Regions from separate parts of the Aerococcus christensenii genome, predicted to be linked through region 1. Evidence: riboswitches for the same ligand, from Rfam matches in the RefSeq annotation. Region 1 holds a riboswitch; each other region holds the start of a gene.
The links. A riboswitch is a leader RNA that binds a small molecule or an ion and turns the genes downstream of it on or off. The one in region 1 is predicted to bind thiamine pyrophosphate.
Positions count from the first base shown of each region.

Region 2: another riboswitch for thiamine pyrophosphate. It lies ahead of thiT (energy-coupled thiamine transporter ThiT); the one in region 1 lies ahead of AWM71_RS06150 (ECF transporter S component).
Region 3: another riboswitch for thiamine pyrophosphate. It lies ahead of AWM71_RS05580 (thiamine-binding protein); the one in region 1 lies ahead of AWM71_RS06150 (ECF transporter S component).
Region 4: another riboswitch for thiamine pyrophosphate. It lies ahead of thiW (energy coupling factor transporter S component ThiW); the one in region 1 lies ahead of AWM71_RS06150 (ECF transporter S component).

Region 1 is NZ_CP014159.1:1,290,290-1,297,855, forward strand. Features, by position in the region: gene AWM71_RS06145 (ABC transporter ATP-binding protein) at 1-1,000, opposite strand, end outside; gene AWM71_RS06150 (ECF transporter S component) at 981-1,550, opposite strand; TPP riboswitch at 1,685-1,775, opposite strand; gene AWM71_RS06155 (low molecular weight protein-tyrosine-phosphatase) at 2,240-2,791, opposite strand; gene AWM71_RS06160 (Cof-type HAD-IIB family hydrolase) at 2,791-3,687, opposite strand; gene AWM71_RS06165 (uracil-DNA glycosylase) at 3,788-4,465, shown strand; gene AWM71_RS06170 (alpha/beta fold hydrolase) at 4,528-5,502, opposite strand; gene AWM71_RS06175 (transglycosylase domain-containing protein) at 5,656-7,566, opposite strand, start outside.
Region 2 is NZ_CP014159.1:354,336-361,901, reverse strand. Features, by position in the region: gene AWM71_RS01800 (hydroxymethylglutaryl-CoA reductase, degradative) at 1-1,008, opposite strand, end outside; gene pyrR (bifunctional pyr operon transcriptional regulator/uracil phosphoribosyltransferase PyrR) at 1,159-1,704, shown strand; TPP riboswitch at 1,693-1,790, shown strand; gene thiT (energy-coupled thiamine transporter ThiT) at 1,910-2,476, shown strand; gene thrC (threonine synthase) at 2,623-4,131, shown strand; gene coaBC (bifunctional phosphopantothenoylcysteine decarboxylase/phosphopantothenate--cysteine ligase CoaBC) at 4,147-5,361, shown strand; gene def (peptide deformylase) at 5,421-5,999, opposite strand; gene pdhA (pyruvate dehydrogenase (acetyl-transferring) E1 component subunit alpha) at 6,383-7,486, shown strand; gene AWM71_RS01765 (alpha-ketoacid dehydrogenase subunit beta) at 7,489-7,566, shown strand, end outside.
Region 3 is NZ_CP014159.1:1,172,826-1,180,391, forward strand. Features, by position in the region: gene AWM71_RS05555 (competence/damage-inducible protein A) at 1-182, shown strand, start outside; gene recA (recombinase RecA) at 270-1,400, shown strand; gene AWM71_RS05565 (GNAT family N-acetyltransferase) at 1,569-2,141, shown strand; gene AWM71_RS05570 (TIGR01440 family protein) at 2,235-2,777, opposite strand; gene AWM71_RS05575 (TatD family hydrolase) at 2,883-3,389, opposite strand; gene AWM71_RS08255 (hypothetical protein) at 3,461-3,607, opposite strand; gene AWM71_RS05580 (thiamine-binding protein) at 3,647-3,946, opposite strand; TPP riboswitch at 4,005-4,103, opposite strand; gene AWM71_RS05585 (adaptor protein MecA) at 4,246-4,902, opposite strand; gene spxA (transcriptional regulator SpxA) at 5,077-5,472, opposite strand; gene trpS (tryptophan--tRNA ligase) at 5,706-6,692, shown strand; gene AWM71_RS05600 (competence protein CoiA) at 6,849-7,566, shown strand, end outside.
Region 4 is NZ_CP014159.1:810,987-818,552, reverse strand. Features, by position in the region: gene tsaB (tRNA (adenosine(37)-N6)-threonylcarbamoyltransferase complex dimerization subunit type 1 TsaB) at 1-584, opposite strand, end outside; gene AWM71_RS03860 (DUF896 domain-containing protein) at 752-970, shown strand; gene thiM (hydroxyethylthiazole kinase) at 1,138-1,974, opposite strand; gene thiW (energy coupling factor transporter S component ThiW) at 1,976-2,494, opposite strand; TPP riboswitch at 2,561-2,667, opposite strand; gene AWM71_RS08445 (hypothetical protein) at 2,898-3,239, opposite strand; gene hemW (radical SAM family heme chaperone HemW) at 3,249-4,013, opposite strand; gene AWM71_RS03840 (phosphoketolase family protein) at 4,190-6,556, opposite strand; gene AWM71_RS03835 (sugar-binding transcriptional regulator) at 6,599-7,540, opposite strand.

The DNA.
Region 1 (7,566 bases):
TGGAAGGTTTGACTTTCTTTAAGTCTTTATCTTCATAGGTGATCGTTCCTTGATAGGAGCATTGACCTAAAATTGCTTTAAATAAGGTGCTCTTTCCACACCCACTTTGTCCACACAGAGCAATGAGTTTTTCTTTGGGGAAGGAGAAAGAAGCGTCTTGAAGAATAATTTTTTCTCCTTGAGAGGAGTGAAAGCGAATTGTGAGGTCTTTTGCTTCTAGAAGAGGCGATGTAGTAGATTTTATTTTGGGAGCAGGTTCGCTTTTACCTAGTAAACCAGCCTTAAAAAATAAATCTTGAGTAGTGGATGAGTAGAAATCTGTGACTGAGGTAAGGTTAGCATTCTCTAAGACATAGAAACGTTGGGCGTCCTGCCAGAGGTCTAGCCTGTGGTCAATCACAAGAAAAGTTTTGCCTTCTGCTAGTCGTTGTTGAATTAAGCCTTGTAAGAATTCAATAGCATCGTCATCAAGATTTGAGAAAGGCTCGTCTAAGACATAACAACCAGGATCCATAATATCTAAACAACAGAAAGCTGCGCGTTGTAATTCGCCACCTGAAAGAGAAGAAAAAGGTTGATCTAAGTAAGATTCTAATTGGTGAATCTCTACATAACGTGCAATGATCTGTGGCATTTGAGAAGGAGGGACGAGTAGATTTTCTAAAATAAAAATAAGTTCTTCCCGCAAAGTATTCATACAAAAGGATAAGCGGGCGTTTTGGAAGGACACAGCGATTTGGCGAAGACGCTCTTTATCTGAAAAATCTGCAAGATTTTGTCCCTCCCAGGTTAATTCTTCAACTTGTAGTTTTCCTCCATGAAGAGGGTAGTAACCACTTAAAATAGCAGCTAATGTACTTTTGCCACTGCCACTAGCCCCACACAGGAGAACGAGTTCTCCTGGCTGAGCTTGAAGCTGAATGTTTTTGAGGAAAGTGACTTTACGTTTGGTAAAAGTCAGATTTTGGATGACTAATCCATTATTCCTCGTCGTCATCATGAATTACTCCGGCTTGATATAAGCGGTCACAGATAAATTTAGCTAAGAAGCCGGTGAAGAAGAGGGCACTTATTATACGAACAATGAAGACTAAGATGATAATCTTTGGTTCCATTGTCCAGTAGTGATGACGTAATGCAGACCAAAGGAAGGTAACAACTCCGCAAAGAAAACCTGCAGTTAAGCTGGTCTTGTAACTATAATCTTTGTAACCCTTGATGGCATAAGGAGCTTCAGCAGCCACCCCTTGAATAATTCCGGTAACGAAGACCATAGGCCCAAATGTACTTCCAAGTAAAACTTCAATTAAAGCAGCAATGACTTCGGTGATTGTACCAACAAAAGGACGTTTAATTAAATGAATAGCAACAATAGCAGCCATATACCAAATTCCATAACCGAATTCATACCCGATCATTCCAAGGCCTAGGGGAGTGAGAGCAGCAGTAATGGCAGTCCCTGTAACAGTTGTTCCAAAATAAATAATACCGAATACGACAGATAATAAGGCGGTAAAGACGTAATCTTTAGTAGTTAAATCTTTTTTCATAATAAATACCTCCAAAATAATTCAATTGAGCATGACAATAGACATAAGTTTGATATTTTGACAGTAAAAAATTTTGACAATAAAAAACCGCTTCCTTTCCCATGAAATTTCAAGGTGAAAGAAAGCAGCAAATTTACCGTCTCTTTAGATTTTCCTACGCAACCATAACGTTGATCAGGTACAGCGGGTATTAATCTCAGCCTTCAGGCACCCCGAATCTCATTTTAATATGTATTATAATATCATAAAATGAAAGCGATATCAAATTTTATCTTGCAAAGTAGTAAAAAAATCTAGTGTAGCTTTATACATGAAGGTAACTGAATACAAGTATAAAGCTGTACTGATATATACTCTCAACGTTCACTAAAAGATATTTCAAAATCTTTCATAGTACAGTTTGGATTTTACAAACTTTTATAACTTTTCCTCTATCTGCTTCCTCTCTTTGAAAATAGAGAACTTCACCACATTATTAGCGAAAAGAAACGTCTATACTTTATTGCTAAAATATAGACGTTTTTTTAAACTATTTAAAAGATATATTCTTAATGAAATTGTACAAGTATATTTATGGAAAAACAATTTGATGTGAAAGAAAATTAAAAATGTTATGATGATAAAGTCAGCTGCTTTTAACAACGATGAAAAAATAATTTTTGGAGACAAAGTAATAAGATTTCGAACTATTATGTATGAGTATTGTTTCTTTTTAACTCATCTTTAAGATGTTCGAGTAAGGTGGTTGTTCCTTGATCAATAAGGGAATAAGTCGTTTGAAAATCTTTGGTAACCGTAGGATCTAAGATATCTTGATGATCCGGAAGAAATTGACTAAAGGGATAAACATGTGAAAGATTTTCCTCACCTAAACGCTCTAAGGTCGCTTGATAGATGTTTTGATCCATGCAGAGGATATAATCAAAGCGCTGTCCATCTTCTTTTAAAAGGAGACGGCTAGTCATTCTTTGCGTAGAGATGCCTTTTGATTTGAGGAGATGTTCCACCCGAATATCTGGGTGGGCGCCGTTACGCCAATTCTCAATAGAGGCAGAATCCACTGTGATAAATTGAGAAAGATGAGCGGATTTCACCTTTTCTCTTAATAAAGCTTCTGCCATAGGAGAACGACAAATATTCGCTAAACAGATAAAAAGAACGTGAATGTGGTTGGGATGGGACCAGAACAAGAACTTATGGAGAAGGGCTTGGTAGGTCCGGGAAAGGGCTGCTTTTTTCATTAGAAGAACTGCCAGAGACTTTCACTGTGAGTGAGTTTGAGGGCCTTTTGAATAGCTTTAGCTACACCGCCTTCATTATTGCTGGCTGTTTGATATTTGGCAGCTTGTTTGACTTCTTCTTCAGCATTGCCCATAGCAAAGCTGTAACCAGCTAAGCGAATCATTTGGATATCATTCAGATTATCTCCGATCGTCATGATATTTTCAGGGTGGTAACCGTGAGCGTGACAGTAGGAGGCAACGGCTTCTCCTTTGTTGGCACGAGTGGCTGAAACTTCTAGATTAGAGTAAAAAGAGGAAGTCGTGGCAATATCCCAATAGGTATTATTGAGTTCTTCAGCTAAGGGTGAGAGAACTTGGTTTCCTCCTTCGTGAATGAAGACGATCTTTAAGATATGTTGACCTTGTTGATCAATCAAATCTGTTAAATCATCAAGATACTCAACAGAGGTAACGACAGCCGCTTGAGCGGCCCGTTTTTCAATTTCTTCTCGCGAGAGGTCTGGAGAGTGTTGTTGAATGACATCTGCAATGTAACTGAGACGGTACTGCTTAGAATTGGAGTAAACGTTTTTAGCAGTCATGGCTTCCATGTAATAGCCGTTATTTTGACCATATTGAATAATAGAGCGAGCAGTAGAATCGTTAAGGGCGATTTCATATTGAACTTTGCCATCACGATCAAATAGGATGGCTCCATTTAAACCAATAATCGGACAGCGGATGCCGGCTTTATCGAGGACGACTTGGGCTTCTTTGAAATTTCTTCCAGTTGCCACGATAAAAGGAATGCCTAAAGAATAGGTGTGCATAATAGCTTCAATATTATCAGGATGGACTTGCAATTGACCATTTAATAAGGTACCATCCATATCGGAAACAATGAGTTCTAACATACTTACTCCTTCTGTTCATTAAAAAGTTTTCTAACTTTATCTATTGTATCAAACTCCCCACCGATTAACTAGACTTAAACGATTAGAAAGGGTGATTCCTATGTCGATATTTATTGAAAATTCTTGGCAAGAACACTTAGAACCGGTTTTTCAAAGTGAGACATACAAAAATTTACATAACTTCTTAAAGCAAGAATATGCGCAGTGGACGATTTATCCAGATATGTGGCATATTTATGAAGCTTTTCGCTTAACGCCGTTCGAAAAAGTAAAAGTAGTTATTTTAGGACAAGATCCTTACCATGAGCCCCATCAAGCGCATGGACTTAGTTTCTCTGTTCAAAAGGGAGTGGCTATTCCTCCTTCATTAGTGAATATTTACAAAGAATTAGCGGATGATGTAGGCTTTCATCCAGTCTCGCATGGGGATCTGACAGAATGGGCAGAACAGGGAGTCCTTTTGTTGAACTCTGTTTTAACTGTTCGGAAAGGTCAAGCTTATTCGCATAGGGGGAGAGGTTGGGAAGAATTGACAGATTTTGCGATTCAAGAATTGAATAAGCAAGATCATCGCGTTGTGTTTATTTTATGGGGAGGTGCTGCTAGACAAAAGCGTCGACTCATTGATGAATCGAAACATGCCGTCTTAACTTCTCCTCATCCTAGTCCTTTATCAGCCTATCGGGGATTTTTTGGATCGAAGCCATTCTCTAAAACCAACCAAATCTTAATAGCCAGTGGTCAAACGCCCATTCAATGGCAACTCTCCGAAAAATAGTCCTAACTAAAAAAGCTAAGCGAAATCCTTGAAAGGAGATCGTTTAGCTTTTTTGTTAGGAATTAATGGAAGAAGGTAAAGGGATAAGGCAGATTCTTTTCCAGGACATAGGAGAGGTTGGAGATCCAAGTTAGAATATCTTGATAGACAACTTCTTCGTGGTCATAGAGGAATAATTCGTGCCCACGTTCTTGATATAATTCGAAGCGCACATTTTGAAAATTGGCAGATTTAAAATCTTCATAGAGATTGCGTTGAAAGGTGAAGGGACTAATCATGGGATCGAGGGCACCGTGCATCACGAAAAAGGGAAGATTTTTGCGAATCCCTCTTGACCAACTTTTGCTAGTAGCCGCATAAGCGAGACGGATGAGATGGGAAAAGCCATCGTTGGTGAAGGCAAAGCCGTCTAAGGGAGGGGTGATGTTTTCGTCAGGATGAGGATACCAGTAACGGTAGATTCTTTCCTGATATTCATTTCTTTGTTTGATCTGTTTGACGCCTAATCCGCCAAATAAAGCGCGGTGGAGGAAGTAATTCGTGGCTTTAGGATCGAGGGGGTCAAGAATGGGCTGAGCGAGTCGACCAAATGATATCCAGTATTCATGAGCACTTGTCCCAGAAAGAATAACGCCATCGATTTCAGTGCTATATTTTTTGAGGAAAAGGCGAGTGACATAGGAACCCATCGAATGTCCCAGAATAATGTAGGGAAGGTGGGGATAGCGCCTTTTAACTTTTTGAATCACTTGGTGGAGATCATCGACCATCACTGTTTGACTATCGATATTTCCAAAGTAACCCAGTTCTCCTCGACTTCGTGCGGCGGGTCCGTGTCCAACCTGGTCATGGCAGACAAAAACAATGCCCTTTTTTGCAAACCATTCTCCCATAGGCTTATAACGAAGGGCGTGTTCAGACATTCCGTGAACGTAGTGAAGAATAGCCTTGGGAGCTTGGCCACTTGGAAAGATATAGTAGTCAATAGGATAGTGTGTGGGAGAGTTAGAAATGAGATCATCGTTATGTTGATACATAAGGGGCCTCCTTTTTTTTATAAGAGATGTGATAAATAGTGATGAAAAAATAAGGAAAACGAATGATGTAAAAATCGCATGAAACAAACTTCTTATGGAGAGGGTTTCATGCGATTTTATAGAGTCACTGTTTGGTGAGAGTTATTGAGAAACTTAGGCTGCGGGTTGGGCCGTTGCTTGACCTCCTCCAGTAGTCCCTGGGCTAGGGGATGGAGGAGCTGTTCGACTAGGAGTTCTTCCTCCTGAAGTTCCTGGGCTTGGAGAGGTTGGGTCGTTGTCTGAAGCATTTTCCTGTGGATTTCTTCGCTTAGGTTTGGAACTTGGTCCTTGGCTTTTTTCCGAATCACCTTTTTCAATATCGTCTACGGATCCTCGGTGTTCTTTATTGTTGAAGGAGGTGTCTTCGGAATAAGAGAATCCAGAATCATTGATATCCGCTAGATCGCTCTTGCCTTCTACAATTTTCTTATAAAGATTTTCATTAATTAAATCCGTTATTCGAGAGCTGGATGGGGTGCTGGTAGTAGCAGCTCGGAGAGGATGAGAATTGAAAACAAGAGGGACTTTATGAACAGTGGAAGGCATTTCCCAATCGGTACTTGGTTTCCGTTTTTCCATGTAGTCCATGATGCGCCGATAGAGGTTATCAGCGATTTGTTGTTGAGATTGATTGAGGTAACCATTGGGTTGGAAAGGTTCATCATGTCCGGTCCAAACAACCACAGAATGGTTTTTGGTATAACCAGATGCCCAGTGATCAGGAACAGCACCGCTTGGAATTCTCAATTGTCGCATTTGCTGTTCACTATAGTTGGTGGTCCCTGTTTTACCGGCTTCGTTAAGACTACCGTTATGAATCCAAGAAGAGAGGCCAGATTTAAAGGTATCTTTTAAGATAGAGGTAATCATATAAGCTGTTGATTCTCGCATAGCTTGAGTGGATTTGCCTTTGACCGTAATTTTATCTCCATTAATCGTTGTAAAATAATTTACGGCTTTCGGTTGAGTGTAACGTCCGCTGTTCCCGAAGGAAGCATAGGCGGCGTTGAGTTGTAGAGGGGTAATTTCTCCACCGATGGCATTGGATTCATAGACACCCTTGCCGTCATTAAGGATGATGCCTAATTTCTTCAAAAATTCGTCAGATTTAGCTGCACTGACGGCTTTGAAGACTTTGATCGCTGGAATGTTTCTTGAATTCTTCAAGGCATCTCTTAGCGTAATTGTTCCCTTATATTGGCGGTCCCAGTTGAAGACTTCCGAGCCATCGGAATATTTAAATGGCTTATCGTCTTCTGTTTGACCAGGTGAATAGTCTAGGTATTCAAAGGCAGGAGCATAATCAGCGAGTGGTTTAATAGAAGAACCCACAGAACGATTCAATTGCGTAGCGCGATTATAACCTAATTGGCTGTCTAAGTGACGACCTCCAAACATAGCTAAGATATGACTGTTTGAAGTGTCAAGCACTGTAACGGCTGTTTGAATTTTGTCGTTTGAAAAGAGGGCATGAGAAGGATCTTCAGCTGTTTTATGAAGATATTGTTGAGCATCCATATCTAAGTGAGTATAGACTTTTAAGCCATCTGAATAGAGATCATATCCTGCATCTTTGACATCTTGAGCCACTTGTTGCATGTAGGCATCTAACATCAGTTTTTGTTGAGTGGCTCCTTTATCTTCTTTGGCTAGAGGAAGTAATCCGTGATTAATCGGTTCTTGAATCGCTTTTTCGTAGTCACTTTTTGAAATTTTTTTGTTATCGAGCATAGCGTAGAGAACGGTGTCTCGCCGATTTTTAGCTTGTTCGGGATGCGTGTAAGGGTCATAGTCGTTTGGCGCTTGTGGCATGCCGGCTAAAAGGGCAGTCTGATCTAAGGATAAGTCTTTTAAAGGCTTGCCATAGTAGATTTTAGAAGCTGTCCCTATCCCATAGATGCTATTTGCCATATAAACTTTGTTGATATAGTACTCGAAAATTTCTTTCTTGGTGTAGTCACCTTCGAGCTGAAGAGAGAGCCACATTTCTTGAACCTTTCTCTTGTAAGTTCTGTCTGCATTTTT
Region 2 (7,566 bases), 700 kb from region 1:
GCCACCGACACTTCCTACTGTGAGGGGAAGGGTGAGTGTTCCCTTTAAGCGTTGAGTCTGTTTATCGAAAGTCCATTGGCTTAGTCCCCGATATTTTCCATCTTTTGCAGCATAGGCGTGGCAGGCGGCTTCGTTTGCTCGCCAGTCATTTCCTGAAGCAATAAGAACAGCGTCTACTCCGTTCATAATGCCTTTATTGTGAGTGCATGCGCGGTAAGGGTCAATTTGAGCGAGACGACTAGCTTGAACAATGCGTTCAGCGATGGCTGTACCGGCTTCTATGGATTTGCCTAAAGCTTGGACAGGAACCTCACAGTCAGCTTGAACGAGAGATTTAGTGGCATAGTTACTTAGAATAGCCATTAAACAAGTCAAAGGCGGCAAATTTTTGTCGGATTGGCTGAGTGTTTCTAGATGGTGTGCTAAAGCTTCCAACATGGTATTTGTCATATTGGCCCCCATGGCTTCTTGAGTATCTAAAGTGACATATAATATGAAAAAATTTTCTTCGGAGTCTTCTTGGAAGTAAGGGGTAATTTTTTTGATCCCTCCGCCGCGTTTCTTTAAAGAAGGGTGGGCAGATTCCGCTAGCTGAATGAGGGGGGATTGGTGGGAGTGAATATACCTTTCCAAAATCTTAGCTTCTTTTTGGGAAGAAAGGCCGGTGAAAACAATTTCTCCGGTGAGTAGTCGGGTAAGGACATGGGCGGTGATACCTCCGCCTGCTCGAGCCATTTTAGCACCATTTGAAGCGGCGGCCACCACACTTGGTTCTTCGATAGCCATCGGAATAAGGATTTCTTTGCCGTTAATGACAAAATTTTTTCCAATTCCTAAAGGGAGGGTGTAAGTTCCAATGGCATTTTCGATCATGTGGTCAGCTGTAGCCAGGGGAAGAGACTGGTTGTTTTCTAATAAAGTTGCTTGGTCAGGGGTAATATGACCTCCTTGAACAAGGATTTCTAATCTTTCTTTTAGAGATAAATGGTAAAAGGGTGTAGACCTCATAGCTTATTATCGTCTCCTTTTTGTAATACTCTTAGTATAGCGGAAGTTGTAGGTAGAATAAAGAGAAAGGAGATAAGGCTTAGGGTATGCATTGCACAATAGCAAAGGATTCGATACAATAATACCAGAGAAAAGAATGAGGAGACGAGTATGAAAAAAAGAAAAGAAGTACTAAATGAAGATGAGATGCGTCGCGCAATAACCCGAATGACTTATGAAGTGTTAGAAAGAAATCATGGACATGAAAATATGGCTATTGTAGGTATTCGAACAAGAGGAGCAGTGATTGCGGAACGGATAGCACAGCGTATTGAAGAATTAGAAGGAGTTAAGATTCCGTTAGGCTTTTTGGATGTTAGTGGGTATCGGGATGATGTAACCAGTCTGGAAAGAAAGCAAACACTCCACTTAAATCAGTTAGATTTTTCAGTGACTGGTAAACATGTCTTTATTTGTGATGATGTGTTGATGACAGGAAGAACAATTCGTGCTACAATGGACGCGTTGGTAGATTATGGTCGCCCAAGTAAAATTTCTTTGGTGACTTTGATTGATCGAGGTCATCGCGAGCTACCGATCCGAGCAGACATTGTAGGGAAAAATATTCCCACTTCTCGAGAAGAAGCGGTGCAGGTGCGGATCAAAAATTGTGACCCAGAAGACGGCGTATACATTATTCAATCATTGAAACACTAGGGGAGCGTTAAGCTGAGATGTGAGAAACAGACCCTTTGAACTTGTAACTAGGTAATGCTAGCGAAAGAAAGTGCGATTAACTGGACAGGTAAGGGGACTTTCTTACCTGTTTTTATTATTAACAGAAGGATAGAAAGAGGGGCAAGGTAGCAGAAAAAATAAAAGGGCCACATGATCTTCCAACAGAAGAGAAAGAAGGTATCCTATGGGACAGAATAAGCGGCTATTATATCTATTAGAAATTGTTATGGCGGGGGTTCTTGCTTATCTTATTGGTCTTTTACCGACGACGAATGGGAGTGGGTTAGGGGTCAATTTAGGAGTGATTCCTCTCTATGTGATAGCTATTCGTCATAATGTGCGTGCGGGTATGTATGCAGGCTTTTTATTTGGAATGATCCAATTACTGACGGGGCAAGCAACGATTCTGACACCCGTTCAAGTGTTTATCGAATATTTCTTCGCTTTTATGATGGCGGGATTTGCGGGGACTTTTGCTCCTCAAATCAAAAAGGCACTGGACGAGAAGAAGTTGGCTTCCTTCTTTACCTGGGTAGGTGCGTCAACTTTTATCGGGATGTTTGTACAATATTTTGTTCATTTTCTAGCGGGTTATTTCTTTTGGCGGTCTTATGCCCCGAAAGGGATGAATCCTTGGATGTATTCGCTGATGGTGAATGGTGGAACAGGGCTGGCCACTTGGGTGGTTGCAGCGATTGCTGTGGGACTTTTACTCAAAACGGCTCCTGTGTTGTATCAGCCTAAAAAATAAAGCTTTCTTCTCAGTTATATCGCATACATGAGACGTTCTTTTCTATAAAAGAACGTCTTTTTTGACGTTTTTTATGTTAGAAGGGATTTAAAAGGGAAAAGAAAGTTTTTCCTCAGGGCGAAAGGAAGTATGATATGATTAACACGATGATTAGTGACTTGAGGAGGGCATCTATGTTATATACAAGCACGCGGGACAATCGGATCAGAATAACTGCTTCACAAGCGATTTTGCAAGGTTTATCAGAAGACGGGGGGCTTTATGTGCCGGTTGATTTTCCACGAATCAATCGGACATGGCAGGAAGTGAAGACCTATACGTATCAAGAGATGGCGGAATGGGTGTTGGGGCTGTTTTTGACGGATTTTAGTGCAGAATCGATTAAGGCTTGTGTTCAAGCGGCTTATGGTGAGAATTTTGATGATGAGAGGATGGCGCCTTTGGTGCAGGTAGGAGACCACTATCACTTGGAATTGTTTCATGGACAAACGATTGCTTTTAAAGATATGGCACTTTCTATTTTGCCTCATTTGATGAAAAAAGCTGCTAAAATGAATCACAATACAAATGAAATTGTGATTCTAACGGCAACCTCTGGAGATACTGGTAAGGCGGCTATGGCGGGCTTTAAGGATGTAATAGGGACAAAGATTATCGTCTTTTATCCCAAAGGAGGGGTCTCCTCCATTCAAGAACGTCAGATGATTACGCAAGAAGGAGAAAATACTTATGTCATAGCCGTAGAAGGGAATTTTGACGATGCCCAAAATCAAGTGAAGAAATTGTTCAATGATGTTTCACTTAGAGAAAAGCTAGCTCAAGAAGGCTGTCAGTTTTCGTCGGCAAATTCTATGAATATTGGCCGTCTGCTTCCTCAAATAGTTTATTATTTTTATGCTTATGCGCAGCTCCTTAAAGAAGGACAGATAAAAGAGGGAGAGAAGATCAATTTTACAGTACCTACTGGAAATTTTGGAAATATTTTAGCGGCTTATTATGCCAAAAAAATGGGGCTTCCTGTGGATAAGCTCGTGTGTGCTTCCAATGACAATACGGTTCTTTATGATTTATTCCAAACAGGAACTTATGACAGATGTCGTCCCTTTAAGTTAACGATTTCCCCTTCGATGGATATCTTGATTTCTTCTAATTTTGAACGTCTCTTATACTATGCGGTTGGAGAAAACAGTGAAGAAGTAAAGGACTATATGGACGCTCTCAATCTTAAGGGAAGTTATCATCTCTCTGATGAAGTTCGCAAACAGCTGTCAGATTTTGTGGGAGAATATGCGAGTGAAGAAGAAACTTTAAAAGAGATTGGAACAGTATACACTAAAGAAGGATACCTTATGGATCCCCATACAGCGGTGGCTTCTGTATGTGGTCATAAGGCAAAGAAGGGTTTAAAAGGGAAAAATATTATTGTTTCAACGGCTAGTCCTTATAAATTTCCTGAAGCTATTTTAAAAGCTTTAGCTGTAGAAAATCCTGAAACAGATAGAGAGCGATTAGAGTTTATTCACCAAAAAAGTGGGATAGCTTTTCCACCGACAATTACAGCTTTATTTCAAGCACCTGTTCGTCATCGGATGGAAGCTACAGTAGAAGAAATGAAAGATTATGTTTTGGCAATTATTCATCAGAAAAAGAAATAGAGGAAGGAGATTATTGTGCTAAAAGGAAAGAAAATTGCTGTTATGATAACAGGAGGAATAGCAGCTTATAAGGTTCCTTCTTTTGTAAGAGGATTGATAAAGGCAGGCGCTCAAGTCAGAGTAGCCATGACACCCCAAGCTGAGAAATTTGTGACAGCTGAGACTTTAAAGGTCTTGACCAAATATCCTGTGTTATTAGAACTGCAGATTTATCCAGAAGAGGTGGGACATGTTCATTTAGCGGATTGGGCAGATTTAGCAGTAGTTATTCCAGCAACTGCCAATACTCTTTCTAAAATGGCAAATGGACTGGCAGATAATGAGCTAACCTCTTCACTCTTGGCGATGACGTGTCCGAAGATGCTTGTTCCAGCGATGAATAGTAACATGTGGTCTAATTTTGCCACAAAAAAAAATATAGCTACCCTCAAAGAAGCTGGCCTTTTTGTGATTGAGCCTGAGGATGGCTTTCTGGCGGAGGGATATTCTGGCAAGGGAAGAATGCCTGATCCGGAGGTAATTTTGCAGGCGCTATATGCTTTGAGTGCTTTAGAAGATCTCAAAGGGAAGTTTTCTTTAGCTGGAGAAAAAGTCGCCATTAGTGCGGGAGGAACTGAAGAAGCTATTGACCCAGTTCGTTTCATTGGAAACCGGTCAAGTGGGAAGATGGGAGTCGCTTTGGCTTATGTGGCAGCCTTAGCGGGCGCAGAGGTGACCCTTGTTTGTGCCAAAAGTGCACAAGTACTACCTGTTTTACCTCAAATCCAAACCCGAGAGATAACAACCGCTTGCGAATTAAATGATGTCATGACCGCACTTAATGCTGAGGCGGATGTGCTTATTATGGCAGCTGCGGTGAGTGATTTTAGAGTTGAAAATCAAAGTCAACGAAAGATTAAAAAGGACAAGTCTAAACCAAAAGCTACTGGTCTGCAACTCAATCTTGTAGAAAATCCAGATATTTTAAAAGGGTTATCGAATGAAACGACCTATTTAGTGGGATTTGCAGCGGAGACGGATCATGTGGAAGACTATGCCAAAGAGAAACTTCAACGAAAGGGCGTGCATATGATCGTTGCCAATGATGTCAGTCAAAAAAATATAGGTTTTGGTTCTGAAAATAATGCGGTAACTATTCTCACTCAGCATTCTGAAGTTAAGATCCCGTTAGCTAATAAATTTAAGATTGCGGCTGCTATTTTGCAAGAAATTCAACGGGATCGTCACTAAGAGAAAAAAAGGCTGTTCTTTCCTTTAAGAGAGAAAGAGCAGCCTTTTTAGCACCTTTATTAATATTCTTCACCGAGTAAATAAGTTAAATCTTCCAATGTAAAAGGTGATTCATGATTGATTCGATCATAGTAAAGATGACCATTTAAGTGATCGATTTCATGCTGGAGGACAATAGCGGGATATCCTTTAAAACGGTTTTTGTAGGAATTCCCTTGTATATCTTGATAAGTAACGGTAATGCGCGCGTAACGTGGAACATAACCAGGAACATCGTCATCTACGGAGAGACAGCCTTCGCCTTCTTTCAAACAGATTTTTTCGGCGGAATGGCTCACAATTTTAGGATTGACCATCACTTTTTCTAGGTCGAAATCGTCAGCATAAGCGTTTGGATCAAGTTTCGGAACTAATAAGGCTATCATTTGGCGACCTACACCAACTTGTGGAGCAGCTAAGCCAACCCCTGCGCGAAGTCCCATTTCCTTACCGATTTTAGGGTCTTGACTGTTGTAGAGATATTCCATCATATCATGGGCGAGTTGCAAATCTTTTTTGGTTAAAGGAAATTCGATTTTTTCAGAAACTTGTCTTAGGACAGGCTCTCCGTCTCTGGTAATGTCATTCATATAATACATAAAGTTCCTCCTCAACGTTACGTGATCAAACACGTGTCTTACAATAACATATTTTCTCAAATAATAGAGAATAAGTCAAAGGTCGGATGTTATATAAACAAGGAATAAAAAAAGAAACAGAAATAAAACAGATGAACAGTGAACTGAAAAGAAGCTGCTCCCTCAGCAAACAGTGTAACGACGGTAATGTGAAAGCGTTAACATGTATATTCTGTTAATGCTTTCACATATAAGAGAGCTGTATTAATATAGAAAGTTTAAAATCTGGAAGAGGTTTCGTTGAAATTGATTTTGGAAGATGATAAATTGAGAGAGTGAAGAGTGATTAGAACAATTTAGATACACTTTTTAATAGGTTTTTATTCAGAAAGGAATGTGTACAGATGGCAAAACAACCAGTAGATTATGAAGCACAACTGGCTGGTATCGCTGACCAATTTAAGATGGTTCGCATACTAGACGAAGAAGGAAATGTCGTTAATCCTGACATTATGCCTGATTTGACAGACGATCAACTCGTAGAATTGATGAAGAGAATGGTCTTCTCTAGAACTCTTCACGAACGTTCTATGGCTTATTCTCGTCAAGGTCGTTTAGGATTCTATGCACCTACTTATGGCCAAGAAGCTTCCCAAATGGCAAGTTCTTATGCTTTTGAAGAAGGTGACTGGCTATTCCCAGGTTATCGTGATATCCCAGAACTTGTGGCTAAAGGTCTTTCTATTGAAAAAGCTTTCCATTGGTCACGTGGTCACGTTGATGGAAACAGATATCCAGAAGGTTTGAACGCAATGCCTCCACAAATTATTATCGGGGCACAATTAATGCAAGGTATGGGGAATGCCGTTGGTCAAAAATTAAATGGCTCCAAGAATGTTTCTTATACTTATACAGGTGATGGTGGTTCTAGCCAGGGTGACTCTTATGAAGCATGGAACTATGCAGGTCGTTTCAAAGCTCCAATCGTGTTCTTTGTTCAAAATAACGGATTTGCGATTTCCACACCTCGCTTTAAACAAAGTGCTGCTAAAACTTTAGCACAAAAGGCAGTTGCAGCGGGATTCCCTGGAGTACAAGTAGATGGAAACGATGCATTAGCTGTTTATGCAGTTGCTAAACAAGCACGTGAATGGGTAGCAGCAGGTAATGGTCCTGTTTTAGTTGAAACCATCACAAACCGCTTAGGCGCACACTCTACTTCTGGTGATGATCCTAAGATTTATCGTACAAAAGAAGATATTGAATTATGGACTTCTCGTGAACCATTAATTCGTTACCGTGCTTTCCTTGAAAACAAGGGACTTTGGGATGAAAAGACAGAAACAGAATATGTTGAAAGCTTGAAAGAAGAAATTCAAGAAGCAATTAAAGCTGCTGAAGCTGAACCTAAACAAAAAGTTTCTGACTTCTTGAAGTACATGTTTGAAAATCCAGGACAAAATATCAAAGAACAAATTGCTATTTTTGAAGCAAAGGAGAGTGACTAAGCATGGCAAAAGGAAAAACAATGATTGAAGCCATCACTGAAGCGATGGATCAAGAAATGGCACGTAATGACAAGCTCTTA
Region 3 (7,566 bases), 120 kb from region 1:
GTCCAGATGAGATGGAAGGTCATCCTGCAGGCACAGTCTTTTGCGGGTTTGCTTTCAAGGATAGACCTACCCATATTGAATCTTACCATCTTAGTGGAGATCGGCAGACGATTCGCCAACGCTGTCTTTTCCAAGCGTGTTTTGATGTGTGGAAAATGAGAAGTCAACAGTCTTCCCAATAAAATCAGAACGTTTGTTTGGTTTTTGCTTGCTATTTTTTAGAGAAATCAGTAAACTAGTTCATGTAAACAAATAGAGGAGGAAACAAGATGACGCTATCACATGACGAGAACCGCCAGAAAGCTTTAGAACAAGCCTTAAAGAAAATAGAAAAAAATTACGGCAAAGGTGCCATTATGAAATTAGGAGAAGCGAGTGATATTCAAATCTCTACCGTTTCCACCGGCTCGCTTTCCTTAGATGTGGCGCTAGGCGTTGGAGGGTATCCTCGTGGAAGAATTATTGAAGTCTATGGCCCAGAATCTTCAGGGAAGACAACGGTTGCTCTTCATGCGGTAGCTGAAGTGCAGAAACAAGGAGGAATTGCTGCTTTTATCGACGCTGAAAATGCCTTGGATCCAGAATATGCCAAAGCTTTGGGGGTTAATATTGACGAACTTTTGCTTTCCCAACCAGATACAGGGGAACAAGGCTTAGCGATTGCAGATGCCTTGGTCTCTTCAGGCGCTGTGGATATTGTGGTCGTTGACTCTGTTGCAGCGCTTGTTCCACGGGCAGAAATTGAAGGAGAGATGGGAGATTCCCACATGGGACTTCAGGCCCGCTTGATGTCTCAAGCCCTCCGCAAATTATCTGGTTCGATCAATAAGACCAAAACCATTGCCATTTTTATTAACCAGATCCGTGAAAAAGTGGGTGTGATGTACGGCAGTCCTGAAACCACGCCTGGCGGAAGAGCGCTCAAATTCTATTCGACCATTCGTTTAGATGTTCGTCGAGCAGAACGCATCAAGAGTGGAGAAGAAATTATCGGTAACCGTACCAAGATCAAAGTGGCTAAGAACAAGGTCGCTCCTCCTTTCCGAGTGGCAGAAGTGGATATTATGTACGGGGAAGGAATTTCTCGTGAAGGGGACTTAGTCGACTTAGCTTCGGATATGAAGATTATTAAGAAGAGCGGTTCTTGGTATTCTTATGGGGAAGATCGGATTGGACAAGGACGAGAGAACGCTAAGAAATATCTCAGAGATCATCCGGAAGTTTATGCTGAAATTGACCACAAGGTGCGGGTAGCTTATGGATTTGAAGAAGAAACCGAAGATGAAGGAAATTTGGGGGCTTCAACCTCTGAGAGTGACTCTAAGAAGGTAGAAAAAGTCAATGAAGTAGCTCCTGACCAAGAAGAAAATGAAACCTTAGATATTTTTGAAGAAGAATAGGTTTAGAGAAAAGACCCTTAACCAAAGGACTCCAAAGGTTTAGCTTGGAGTCCTTTTTAGTTTGGAAGACGCAAGCAGGCCTTGGAGATTCTCGCTTGATGACAAGCGTGCGCATCAGGTATACTTAAAGTAGAACTTTATGACAAAAAATAAACAAGGAGGGTCATCATGGAGATTCGACCGTTAGAGCCATCAGACAAAGAAAATAGCTATACCATTATTAAGGTGATTTTAGAGCATTTGGATGTGCCTTTGATTAATCAATTTGGCTGGGAAGAAGCCAAGGAAATTTTGAAAACCGCTATGGACAAACCTTATTATCGGTACGGCTGTCAGAATGGCTATGGGGTGTTTGTAGAAGGAGAATTAGTGAGCGTTGCTTATGCTTATCCGGGAGTGATGGATCCTATGATAGAAGCGCCACTAGAGACTACCATGATTGAAATGGGCTATTCTTCTGATCAGATTCCTTCCCGTTACGCCTTCGTTGAAGCCCTCATGGATGAATTTTACTTGGATTCTATTGCCACCAAAAAGAGTTACGAAAAGAACGGTTATGCCACTGCCCTTATTCATTACTTAGAGAAGCAGGCCCAAGCTCAAGGGTATGCTAAACTTTCCCTCAATGTAGATTTTGACAATGAAAAGGCTCGCCAGCTCTATGAACAATTAGGCTTTACCGTCCGCTCAGAAGTGATGATTGGGGGACAAGCCCATTATCATTTGGTGAAGGAAGTTTAAGACAGGATCTAGAGAACTCTCGAGAAAAAGTCCTATCTCTCACATAAAAAGCTCACGTTGGATGAAAACGTGAGCTTTTTTGCTGGCTTAGATTTATTTGAGATGAGGATCGTAGTGAGCACGCTCTCCTCCAATAAACTTAGGACGAGTTTTGGCGGCATTGACCCATGCTTGACCGAGTTGGTGGTGGGTGAGACGGAGGGGAACAGCAACTGGCTTTAGATGCATCCCAATAAGGGTATTACCGATGTCAAGGCCGGCATCCGCTTGAATCTCCTCAATCGCAATTGGATCTGGCAGGGTGTGGTAGGCCGCTGTGGCGAAGGAGCCCCCCGCCTTAGGGAAAGGCACTACATTGACGACTTCTTCGAAGGGACGGGCGAGCCGAGAGGTGATCAAGGCCCGATTCAAATGTTCGCAGCATTGAGCGGCGACATAGATGCCTTCTCGATGAAAGATTTCATAGAAAGCATTAAACAGAGTCTGTCCCAATTCGGGTGAAGAAGAGCTGCCAATTTTTTGACCACTGACTTCACTGGTGGAGCAGCCGATCACTACGGTTTGCCCAGGGGTAAGGTGGGCAGCTTGTATCAACTCTTGCGCAATGGCTTGGGCTTGTTCTTTTAGGGCATCCAAGATAAAGACCTTCTTTCTTTTGTTGTACTGTGATTATTATAAGAAAGACCTGGCGATTCCTCAAGTCTCTTCTTTTTGAGAAAGTTTGAAGAAGGGAGAGGAAACTTAGAGGTTGAGGGAGAGGTAATTTTGATAGACTTGATCTTTCATCTGGTCGAAGGAAAGGCCTTTTTGTTGGGAGAGGATATCTAGAATTCTAAGGATTTGATGGAGCCAGCCATAGCCATGTCCGATCCATTCTAAGGACGATGGACCATCTGTTTCGGTCAAGATTCGATCGATAGGAAGGTGATGGATCAATTGAGTGGTGAGCGGGGAATAGCCGGCGTCAACACTAATCGTGAAGAAGCAGCCTAAGTCCAAAAAATCATCTACCAAGTCTAAAGGGCCACTATACCAATGGATGATGAGGGGATCTTGGGTGCGGTAGTACTTGAGAATGGCTAAGACATCTTTTTCTGCACCCTTGGTATGAATATTGGCCAGAGTGTGCGTGGTATAGGCATAAGCCATAAAAGCCTGAAAGATCTTGCGCTGTCGAGGATAGGCAGAAGCATCTTTAGCCCAGTAGTAATCTAAACCGATCTCTCCTAGAAAATCCGCCTTTTGAATGCTTCCCTCCCAATCCCCAAACCTAAAAAGGCCTCTAGCAGAGTCATCTGAGAGTGGTAGAGAAGAAGCTGCTAATTATTTTTGGCGGCCATCACGGCATCTACAGGACTCGGTAGCATGAATTTAGGAAGACTCTGAGAGCCTACAGTCACTTGCCAGATCCCCATAAGGCACACAATACCTGATAAGGATTTCAAAAGGTGTAAGCTTTTTTTCATATCTACCTTTTTTCTATTTAGACTTACCTGAAATTGCCTTTAGTCTCGATAAGGGGAAAGTTTATCTTCGATAGTTAAGACATCTCCCTTCTCACAATAGGAAACCTTCACATTAGCGAAGATCTCTACGCCATCTTCCCCTGCCAGTTGGATGGCTTTTTTGAGGAGAGCCATCAAGTCGTCGTAATCTCCTTGAAGAGTCGTTTCAAAAGGAGAAACGGTGATGTTTTCTGGGGAGACTTGACTCTCTAGATAGCGAATCACTTTATCGACAACCTCTAACAGCTTCTTTTCGTCGACATATTGCGGCAAAATCTGAAGAGCTATACTACAATGCAAACAAAAACACCTCCCAAAAGTTAATCACAAAAAGTGCAACCTTTGGAAGGGATTAAGGGCATATCAGCTATCACATTCCTACGTAAGTACTAACTTCATCAGGTTATAAGAGTTAACGGATGACGTTTCTCAGCACAAGGCACCTCTTGCGATTAACAGATTAAATTTTCACCTTTATTATAACAAAGCAGTTTTTATAAAACAAGTAATAATCAGGGATGTCTTTCCTATAAAAAAAGCTCTCCTAAAAGAAAGAAAAGGCTTTCTCCAGAAGAGCTTTTGGTGAGAAAACTAGTGATCTAACTAAAATAACGAGCAATCGTAGAGTGAGCATTATAGCCGATTAATAATTTGCCATATTCTCGAATAAGGGAAGCATCGATAGGCGAGATCACACCGTATTCGAGGGCCACGTACAGTAAATCTTGAATTTCTGTCTCACTATAAAGAGTCGTAGGAAGGGCAATAATCGCGTAGAACTTCTTCTGATAGTTATAGAGATCTACTTCCACTTCCTTATTTTGGAAAGCTTTAGCAAAGAGCAGGAAATCTTCCCACTTGTCGAAAACCAAAGTTGCTTTCTCTAGGGTACCACAGCTTTCTGTTTCGATGTGGCCATCGGAAGCAGGCACATGAGACGCTATACTTTCCGTTAAATTATTGATAAGAGAATTAATCGTTTCTTTTTCGGGTTCGGGAGTGAGGGTATTTTCATCGATTTGTGCTTTAGAAATATAAAGGTCAATACCGCCTTGAGAAGGCATCACTTGGAAAGTTAGCGCATCTGAATTCTTGAAGCGGTGATTCACATCGGCTTCTTCTAAAACATTCATGAAGAAATTTTCGACAAGACTTTGGTCTTTAAAGAGGTCGACTAAACATACTCCGCGGTCTTTCAAATCTTCGTCTCTCAAAAAGACTCGCATGGTATTCTCGTTAATATATTCCATTTCCATTCGCACTCACCTCCACTATTCAAAGTCAATCGGCAAAGGCTTTGTTTGATAGCCAACACCGAGCATGGTAAGGAATAATTTCTACTTTATATTTTATCACAAGTTTGCTTAAAATAAAGATAAGCCGATCTTTTCTTAAGAAAGTAACAAGAAAAGATCGACTTTTAAGAAATTTTATCCCATTTTTCTAAGGGCTTCATAGAGTTCAATCGAGCGAACTTCACGCGGAAGGAAACGGCGAATTTCATCTTCGTTATAGCCAACTTGTAGTCGTTTCTCGTCCATAAGAATAGGACGTCTGAGAAGGCCTGGATTTTTTTGAATGAGATCAAAGAGTTGGTTTAAGGAGATGTCGTTGAAATCAATCGCTAATTCTTGGAAAGCTTTCGAACGTGTTGAAATAATTTCTTCCGTTCCATCTTCAGTCATTCGTAAGATATCCTTCACTTCATCTCGGGTAAGTGGTTCTTGGAAAATATTACGTTCTTTGTAAGGAATGTGATGTTTTTCAAGCCAAGCACGTGCCTTTCGACAGGATGTGCAACTTGGCGAAGTGTATAATCTAACCATGTCAATCTCTCCTTTACAGGTATGACTCGTGTTATTCCACTTTTCTTATTGTACCATAAAAAATCAAAAATGTCAGTTAAATTGTGAAAAGAGGCTTAAAAATCCCCAATAAATTCAACATATAGTTTGTGAAATAATAGACGAGAAGAGAAAGAGAGAAAAGAGGGGCATTTTCATTCTTCTCTAAGCGTGTTATAATAAAAATGTTTATAACCTTTAGAGGAGGAAACAGAATGAAACGTATTTTTTCTGGCGTTCAACCCAGCGGAACTCCTACCATTGGAAATTATGTAGGAGCTTTAAAACAATTTGTAGACCTTCAACAGGATTTTGAAACTTTTTATTGTGTGGTGAATGAGCATGCGATCACAGTCGCTCAGGACCCAGAAGCTCTGAAGAAAAACACGCGAAGCTTAGCAGCCTTGTATCTGGCTTTGGGAGTAGATCCTAATTTATCTACTATCTTCATTCAAAGTCATGTCCCTGCTCACGCACAAGCGGGTTGGGTGGTTCAATGTTTAACTCCTCTAGGAGAACTTGAACGGATGACCCAATACAAGGATAAGGCAAAGAAGCAAGACTCTGTTTTATCAGGTTTACTCGGTTATCCTGCCCTCATGGTTGCCGATATTATCCTCTATAATACGGATTTAGTTCCGGTAGGTGCCGATCAAAAACAACACATGGAATTAACAAGAAACTTTGTGGATCGGTTTAATCGTCGCTTCTCTAAAGATGGTCAGGATATCTTAGTGAAGCCAGAAGCTTACATCCCTAAAGCAGGAGGACGGGTGATGAGCTTACAAGAACCTACCAAGAAGATGTCTAAGTCAGACAGCAATCAGAAAGGTTTCATCTCTCTCTTAGATGATCCAAAAGCGATCGAAAAGAAGATCAAATCTGCAGTGACCGATTCTAGTGGAACGATTTCTTACGATGTGGAGAACAAACCAGGCGTTTCCAACTTATTGGATATCTATTCCGCCTTCTCTAATCGCACAGTTGACGACTTAGTTGAACAGTATCAAGATGCCGGTTACGGGCAATTTAAGGCAGACCTTGCACAAGTTTTAATTGCCTTTTTAGAACCAATGCAAGAGAAATATTGGGCTCTCTTAACCAGTTCTGAATTAGATGATGTCTTAGAAGAAGGAGCCAAGAAGGCGAATGCGGTCGCTAATGAAACCCTTCAAAAGATTTATCAAGCGATCGGTTTCTAGAAAAAGCTCTCTCTAAAAAACGGAGAGGATTTCTTACAAGAGACCAAAGCTAAATAAAAGCTGCGAAGCTAGAATATTTCTAGTCTCGTAGCTTTTTTTTTAGGAAGAGGGAGGTTATTTCTTCGTTAAAGAGCGGATAAAGGAAATAAGGAGGTGATGATGATGTACTATGCTCATACGCAACACGGAGAATTAATGACAGCTTTTGAAGTGAAAGATCGCTTGAAAAGGGGACTATTGAAAGCAGACCAGCGGAAATTTTTCTGTCCTAAATGTCATCAGCCTGTCCGCTATCTCGACTACCCTCCCAAGCGACCGTATTTTAAGCATTATGTCCGTCAAAACTCAAACTTAGAGAATGAGTCGCTCTGGCACAAATACTATAAAAAACAGCTCGCCCAGCGCTTGCAAGCGGTCGGTTACTCTGCTGAAATGGAGGTGCCAATGTCTCATAAGGAGAGACGGTCGGATGTCTGGGTGGACTTTAGAGGAAAGAAGGTGACCTTAGAAGTTCAATCGAGTCTCCTTTCCTTGCAAGAAGTGGTAGAAAGGGAGGCGGATTATGCGGAGGAAGGAGGGCAAGTGATTTGGTTATTGAACCCGAGCCCTCAGAAGTATCAAGTTCAAGTCAATCATCTAGACCGCCTAGCGCCTTTTTTGTCTATAAGTCCGGTCTTTGGACTGTATGTTCCTTTTTTAGAGGGAGATAAGGTACGATTGGATCAGTTGACATCTTTTGGGAAGGTCTGCCAAAGAATTCGGTTGACGATAGAAGACTATCTTTTATTGAAATTATTTCCACCTGAGGATTTAATTTTTACACCTTCCACCCTTCCGCCTTCTTCTCGACTCAGTGAAGAAGCTTGCAGATCCC
Region 4 (7,566 bases), 480 kb from region 1:
AAGCGATGAGCAGCCAAGTGACTATCCTCTTTGGCTAAAATCTTAGCCCGCTCTCCCCATTTTTCCTGAATAGCCGCTTCAAAAAGAGAGGCATCTGGACTCACAAAGTAAAGGGGCCCGGTGGGAAAAGCCTCATCAATCGTATCCAACCAATCTTCTAGCGTATAGTGCCCCACTGGAAGCAAAGTTTGCCACGCTTCTCCTTTTTGGTAACCTGCTAAAAAAACTGTCTGACGTCTCGCATTTAAAAAAGGAAAAACAGGACCGTCTTCCTTGACGTTTACCGCTAAAGCTTCCAAAGAGCCTACAGAATACAAAGGGACCCTTAGTTCTTTCGCTAAAACCTTTGCCGTTGTCACGCCAATTCTTAAGCCTGTATAAGATCCCGGCCCTCTCGTCACTGCTATGGCTTCCACAGACGAAATCGACCAATTGATTGCTCGACATGCTACTTGGATCAAAGGCAAGAGCTGCTTAGAATGTTTGATTTTTGTATATGTATTCAATTCCATTTTGACATCATTCTCTTCGATTAAAGCAATACTCATTGCTTCAGTCGATGTATCCATCGCTAATACCCGCATAAATCTTCCCTCTTTACATTAATTTCTTCTCTATTGTATCAAATTCCCCCAACAATAGGGAAATTTTACTCTCATTTCTCCTGCAATCTCTCGCATTCTTCTATCCTTCTGTTATAATACTAAGCGAACCCTTATTTCAAGACAACGTTTAGAAAGGAGGACTCTCCATGGACACACTCATTCAACGTATCAATGCCCTCGCCGCTAAGCAAAAAGCTGGCGAACTTTCCCCAGAAGAAAAAGTCGAACAAGCCCAATTGCGTCAAGAATATCTCAAAATTTTCCGCGGGAATTTCAAACAAGTTCTCATGAACACCAAAGTCGTCGATCCCAAAGGAAAAGATATTACACCCTCTCGTCTAAAAAAAGCAAAGAAGAAGCGCTAAAATTTATATCCTTAATAAAAAGGTGTTGTTAAGCAAAGTTGCCCTCCAACACCTTTTTATTTTTCCCTCACTGTCTCATAGAAATAAACAATAGATAAGACTTTTGAGAGTTGCGCTTCTCACATCAAGCCCTATTCTCTCCGTCCGAAAATAATTTTGGACGTTTTTTAGATTCTAATACGGCTCAATAAGCGTTCCGTCTCACTTCCCAATGCAAAATCTTTAGGAGTCATCTGAGAAATAGCATCTATTAAATAACAACGGAAAGAATTACTTCCCTCTTGATTGGACATTCTGAGAGCCGCTTTTTCTCCGGCTAACCCCATGGCACAAACCGCTGCCACAGTAGCAAGTAGGGAATGCGACGAATTCGCAGTCACATAAGCAGTAATTAAAGCTGACAACATGCATCCCGTTCCGGTCACTTTTGCCATCAACGGATGGCCTGCTCGAATTGCATACGCTTTTCCCCCATCACAAACCAGATCCACTTCCCCACTTACCACAATAATGGCTTGCCGATTTTCAGCAAAACTTTGCAAAAACGGAAGAAGGTCTTCTATTTTATCAGATGTGAGCCGTTCTTCTTGACCCGCATCCACCCCCTTAAAGCTCGCGCATAAACCTGCTAAGAATTTAATTTCTGACAAATTCCCACGAATCACTTGAAAATGAACACCATTCATCAGTCCATTCGCAATGTTCCTACGAAAGGCAGATACGCCCACACCAACAGGATCAAACACCACCGGATGCCCCAGTTCATTCGCTCGCTTGCCCGCTTTTAACATCACTGGCAAGGTTCGATTTTTCGGCGTTCCCATATTCAGCAAGAGTCCATCACTGAGCTGCGTGATTTCTTCTACTTCTTCCTCCGCATCACCCATAATAGGAGATGCTCCACAAGCCAAAAGTAAATTTGCACAATCATTAGCCGTCACATAATTGGTCAAACAATGAATGAGCGGTGACTGGCTTCTAAGATTTTGTATGCATTTTTCCATCTTATCTCTCCAAATTTTTCTGAAGACGGTCGAGCAGCCCGACCTTCTTCAAGTAGGTGAGGAACATAAAGGAAATCACTGATCCTACAGCTGTCGAGATCAAGAAAGGTCCCACATAAACATAGACTGCTAAATTCGCTGTACTTTTTCCCATAAAGGCTATGGCAATGGGGTAAGCCAAAAGTCCGCCTAAAATCCCTGTTCCAACCACTTCTGCTAAACACGTTAAACTCAATTTTTTGCTATATTTATAGGTAAGCCCGCATAACAAGGCCCCGCACAAAGTCCCTGGATAGGCAAGTAAAGTCCCTAATCCCCATAAATTCCGAAGTAAAGATGCTAAAAAGCCTGCTAACAAACCATACCCTGGTCCTAATAAGACGGCACATAAAACATTGACCATGTGCTGAACAGGCGCACACCGACTTCCGAAAATAGGAAAGGATAAAGTAGATCCTGCGACAGCGACTGCTGTCAACATAGCCGCTAAAGCTAATTTTTTACTATTTGTTTGTTTCATAATATCCTCCTAGTCAACGAAAAATTTTGTCTACAAAAAGGGAGCTCCTCATAGAAGCTCCTGTTAAATATCTTTATCATAGCTTCCTACGGCGGCATTATCCGCATCAGGTAAAGGGTCGAAGTTAAAAACTTCCTCTCAGCCTGTCAACACAAGCTCCCCTGTAATCACTATTGTATCATAATTGTTTTCTTCATTCAAGAAAGCCCAGAGTTAAGGGATTTTTCTTTTAGATTTAAAATTTTCAACGACAAAAAAGCTAGCTTCTTAAAAACTAGCTCTTTTGCTTGAGTGCAAATTTAACAATTAGTCTGCTTTATTAATTTTTTCCTTTTGAATCACATAGCCCATACCACTTAAAACGGAAAGTACACCAACAACTAATTCTGGGGTAATTGTTTCTTCAAAACCTGTTTGAGGTAAATTTTCCTTTGAGTAAACGTAGCCTTCCCTCTTGCAGACATACTATGCCATTGTTTAAATTCTTTTGAATAGCCGCTTCATATTTTGTTAAAAAATCAATACCAAACTTTTGATTCACTTCTGCAATCGAAAGTCCCTCTATCAACCGCATCGTCAACATAATATAGTCTTTTTCCCACTCTTCTTGTGACAATACCTGAATCGTATCCTTGTCTACTGGTGGCATTCCTACATCAATCATTTTAAAATAAGTAAGAAAACTTTGCACATTATCAAACCGTCGATTGCCTATATTAGACGAAGCACCTAACCCCAATCCCAAATAATCTTGTTATGTCCAATATTTTTTATTATGTCGACTTTCATGATTCGGCTTAGCAAAAGAAGAAATTTCATATTGATGGTAGCCCGATGATTGCAATGTGTCTTGTAGATAATGGTACATTGCACGATCCTCTTCATCCTCTACTCCATCAATAATACCCTTCTCTCGCCATTGATAAAATTTGGTGTGTGGTTTATAAATTAAAGAATAACACGATAAATGTGGCGGATCTAAGGCGAGCGCTAAAGCAATATCTGATTGCCAAATCTTCCTACTTTGATAAGGATTAGAAAACATCAAATCTAAATTAAAATCCTGACATTCCATTTCTTTCATTAAAGCTACTTTTTCAAAGACCTCTTTTTTATGGTGTAACCTTCCCACTACAGCTAAGACCCTATCATCAAATGATTGTACTCCCATTGAAAAGCGATTAATGCCCGAAGACAAGTAGGCTTGCAATCGTTCTGCAGTAACAGACTCTGGGTTCATTTCAATCGTGATTTCAGCCTTTGGAGCAATAGAAAACACTTTCTTTAACTGAACCATCAAATAAGTCATCTGTTCTGCGCTTAAATAAGATGGTGTGCCGCCTCCAAAATAAACGGTATCTACTTCATAGTTTGAGTGGCGACACAATAGCATTTCTTTGGCTAAATAAGTGACGTAGCGTGCAATCATCGCTCCTTGATTATCAAAAGTCAAAAAAGCACAATAATTACATCGCTTTTCGCAAAAAGGAATATGAATATATAAACCAATTTTTTGCACAAACTTTCCTCCTGATTCTATTTCTTTCATTTTATCATATTCCATTGCTTTAGTCTTTTGCAAAATAAAAACCATGCATAATCAATTGTGGTATGCATGGCTTTCAAGATTTTAAACATTTAATGAGCAAGAAATAAATTCCCTCTTAACCCGTTTAAACTCTATGGTTATATTTTTTATTGACTGATAGCTTCCCATTTCCAATTTTCGACTTCAGGAATATCTGCTCCATTTTCTCTAATATAATTATAATGATAGGCCAAGTAATCATCCATTGTTTGAATAAATGACTCTGCTTTTTCTCCATAAACTAATTGTGCCGCTTCTTTAGCTAAATGAAATCTATCCATTTCACTAAATACCCGCATATCAAACGGTGTAGTGATATCTCCTTCTTCTCTGTACCCATGAATATGTAAGTTCCTATTTTCTCTATTATAAAAAATATCCCTAATCAATCCTTCATATCCATGAAAAGTGAATATAATAGGTTTATTTACTGTAAACAACTCATTAAATACTTGGTTCGAAATCCCCCGTGTATCTATATCTGGATGCCTTAATTTTAATAAATCGACAATATTGATAAATTTAATTTTTAATTTAGGAAATGCCTTATTCAAAATAGAAACAGTCGCTAGTCCTTCTAAATTAGGTTCCGTTCCACATGTCGCAATCACTATATCTGGACTTTCGTTATTTTTTATAGAAGATGCCCAAGGAATTACCTTATAACCCACTTCTACTAATTCCTTAGCCTCTTCTATAGTATAAAATTGAGGCCTTGGATGTTTGGAGGCAACAATTAAATTAATACAGTTCTCACTAGCTAAAGTTTTTCTCATAACGGCTAACAGAGAATTAGTATCTGCAGGTAAATATTCTCTGATAAACTCTCCTTTTTTATCTGCCAGATGCGTTAATACACCTGGATCTTGATGCGTATAACCATTATGATCTTGTTGAAATACAGTTGATGCTGAAATAATGTTTAAAGCTTTTGGATGCTTTCTCCATGAAAATTTATTGGCTTTTCGAATCCATTTAAAGAATTGAGTCATCATCGAATCTGTAATTCTCAAAAAGGACTCATAGCTTGCATAAAATCCATATCTTCCTGTAAGCACATACCCCTCTAAAAATCCTTGAGCTTGATGTTCTGATAACTGACTGTCAATTACTCTTCCCGCAGGGGAAATAAATTCGTCAGTTTCATTATTAATCGATTCTAACCATTGCCTATTAGTCACATTAAAGATATTTTGTAATCTATTTGAGGCAGTTTCATCTGGCCCAAACACTCTAAAATTAGTTGGATTTTCCTTTATAATTTCCGCTACATAACTGCCTAAATTAATCATATCTTGAGAAACCATTTCTCCCGGCTTTTGAATTGTTAATCCAAATTTTTCCCAATTAGGTAACTTAATCACCTTAGGGTCTATTCCTCCATTAGTTGCAGGATTTTTTGCCATTCTCTTATTGCCTTTTGGTGCAATTTCTTTTAATTCTGGAATTAATTTCCCTTCTTTAGTAAATAATTCATTCGGTTTATACGATTTCAACCATTTTTCTAGCTCTTCAACATAACTTAAATCATTTTGGCTTACTGGCAACGGAATTTGATGTGCTCTAAAACTTCCTTCTACAACCTTATTTTCTAGCTTATGAATCCCAGTCCACCCTTTGGGTGTTCTTAAAATAATCATTGGCCAATGTTGTAAACTCACTTCATCCGCTTTTTTCATGCGCGACTGATTCTGAATAACTTTTATTTTTTCAATAGCCTCATCCAACTTGCTAGCAGCAAGGTGATGCATTAAAACAGGATCATCGCCTTCAATAAAAATAGGATCCCAACCAAAGCCTTTAAACAATAAAGTTAATTCTTCATCTGTTTTTCTTGATAGTAATGTTGGGTTTGAAATTTTTGCCCCATTAAGATTAATAATAGGCAAAACCGCTCCATCATTAACAGGATTGATAAAAGCATTAGATAACCAACTGGTCATTAATGGACCCGTTTCTGCTTCTCCATCACCAATAAAGGGAACTGCTATTAAATTAGGATTATCTAAAATTGCACCTACTGCATGGGAAATAGAGTAACCTAACTCGCCTCCCTCATGTATTGAACCTGGTGTTTCAGGAGCAGCATGGGACCCTACCCCTCCTGGAAATGAAAATTCCTTAAAAAACTTTCTCATTCCTTGAATATCTTGAGTGACATCTGGATAAATCTCCGTATAACTTCCATCCAAATACGCATTTGTATTCATGACAGGACCCCCATGTCCCGGCCCTACGATATACATCATATTTAAATCATATTTATTAATCAATCGATTTAAATGCGCATAGATAAAATTACCAGCAGGAATCGTCCCCCAATGTCCTATAGGCTTTACTTTAATATCCTCTTTTCTTATTGGTCGACTTAATAAAGGATTATCTTTCATATACAATTGACCAACACAAATATAATTAGCGGCTCGCCACCAAGCATCAACCTTTTTCAAATAATCTTCCGAATCAAAATTCATACCTTGTCTCCTCTTCCTAATATTTGAACATTATTAAATATGCTATTTCATTTCTAATAAACGTTCAGCTATGCTACTATCAATCACTAAATGTTGTATAATACCTTGTTTAAGCAATTTAAAAAGTACTTCTGATTTTTCAACACCAGCTGCTAGTAGTACAATTTCTTTTATTTGTTTAATATCTGCTAGTGTTAATCCAATCATTCTTTTCGTTAATTGTGAATCAATTTCATTACCATTTTCATCAATTTGAGAAATTAAAATATCACCGATCGCTTTTTTACGAATTAATTCCTTTTTTTCTTCATCCGATATATAACCTAACTTATAAAAAGTAGACTGTTCAATTGGTCTTCCTACACTCACTATAGCAATATCTACAGATTTTGCTTGCATATATATTTCTTGAACAAATTTCGATTCAGTAAAATTAAATTTGATATTTTCTGTCTCAGCTACTGCAGGTGCATAAAAATAACTGGTCCTTGCATGGTATTTTCTTCCCAATTCAAACACTAATTGATTCGATTGATATTCAGTATTCTTTACATCTACTCCACCTATTAATGGCACTATACTTAATTGAGAGAAATCTTGAAACGATGCCTTTCTCACAAAATTATAGACTGTAGACCCCCAGCCAATGCCTATAGATGTATAAGTATCATCTATTTTATTTTCAATAAAATGCGAGCATAAATAACCAACTTCTGATTTTACCATTTCTAAAGAATCTGAATCTGGAGCAATTAAAACAGTCTCTAAATTAAATTTCTTTTTTAATTGTTCTTGTTGATTGATAATAATTGCTTCAGGATGATTTATTGTTATTTTTACAATTCCATTTGCTTTAGCTTCTTCCAATAATGCAGAAACTGTAGGGCGCGAAATACCCAAAGAACTGGCAATATCTGTTTTACTCATATTTTCTTTGTAAAAAAGGATAGAAATTTTTACTAATATTTTGTCTCGATCATACATTTTTTAATCCTTTTCTAATATCGTTA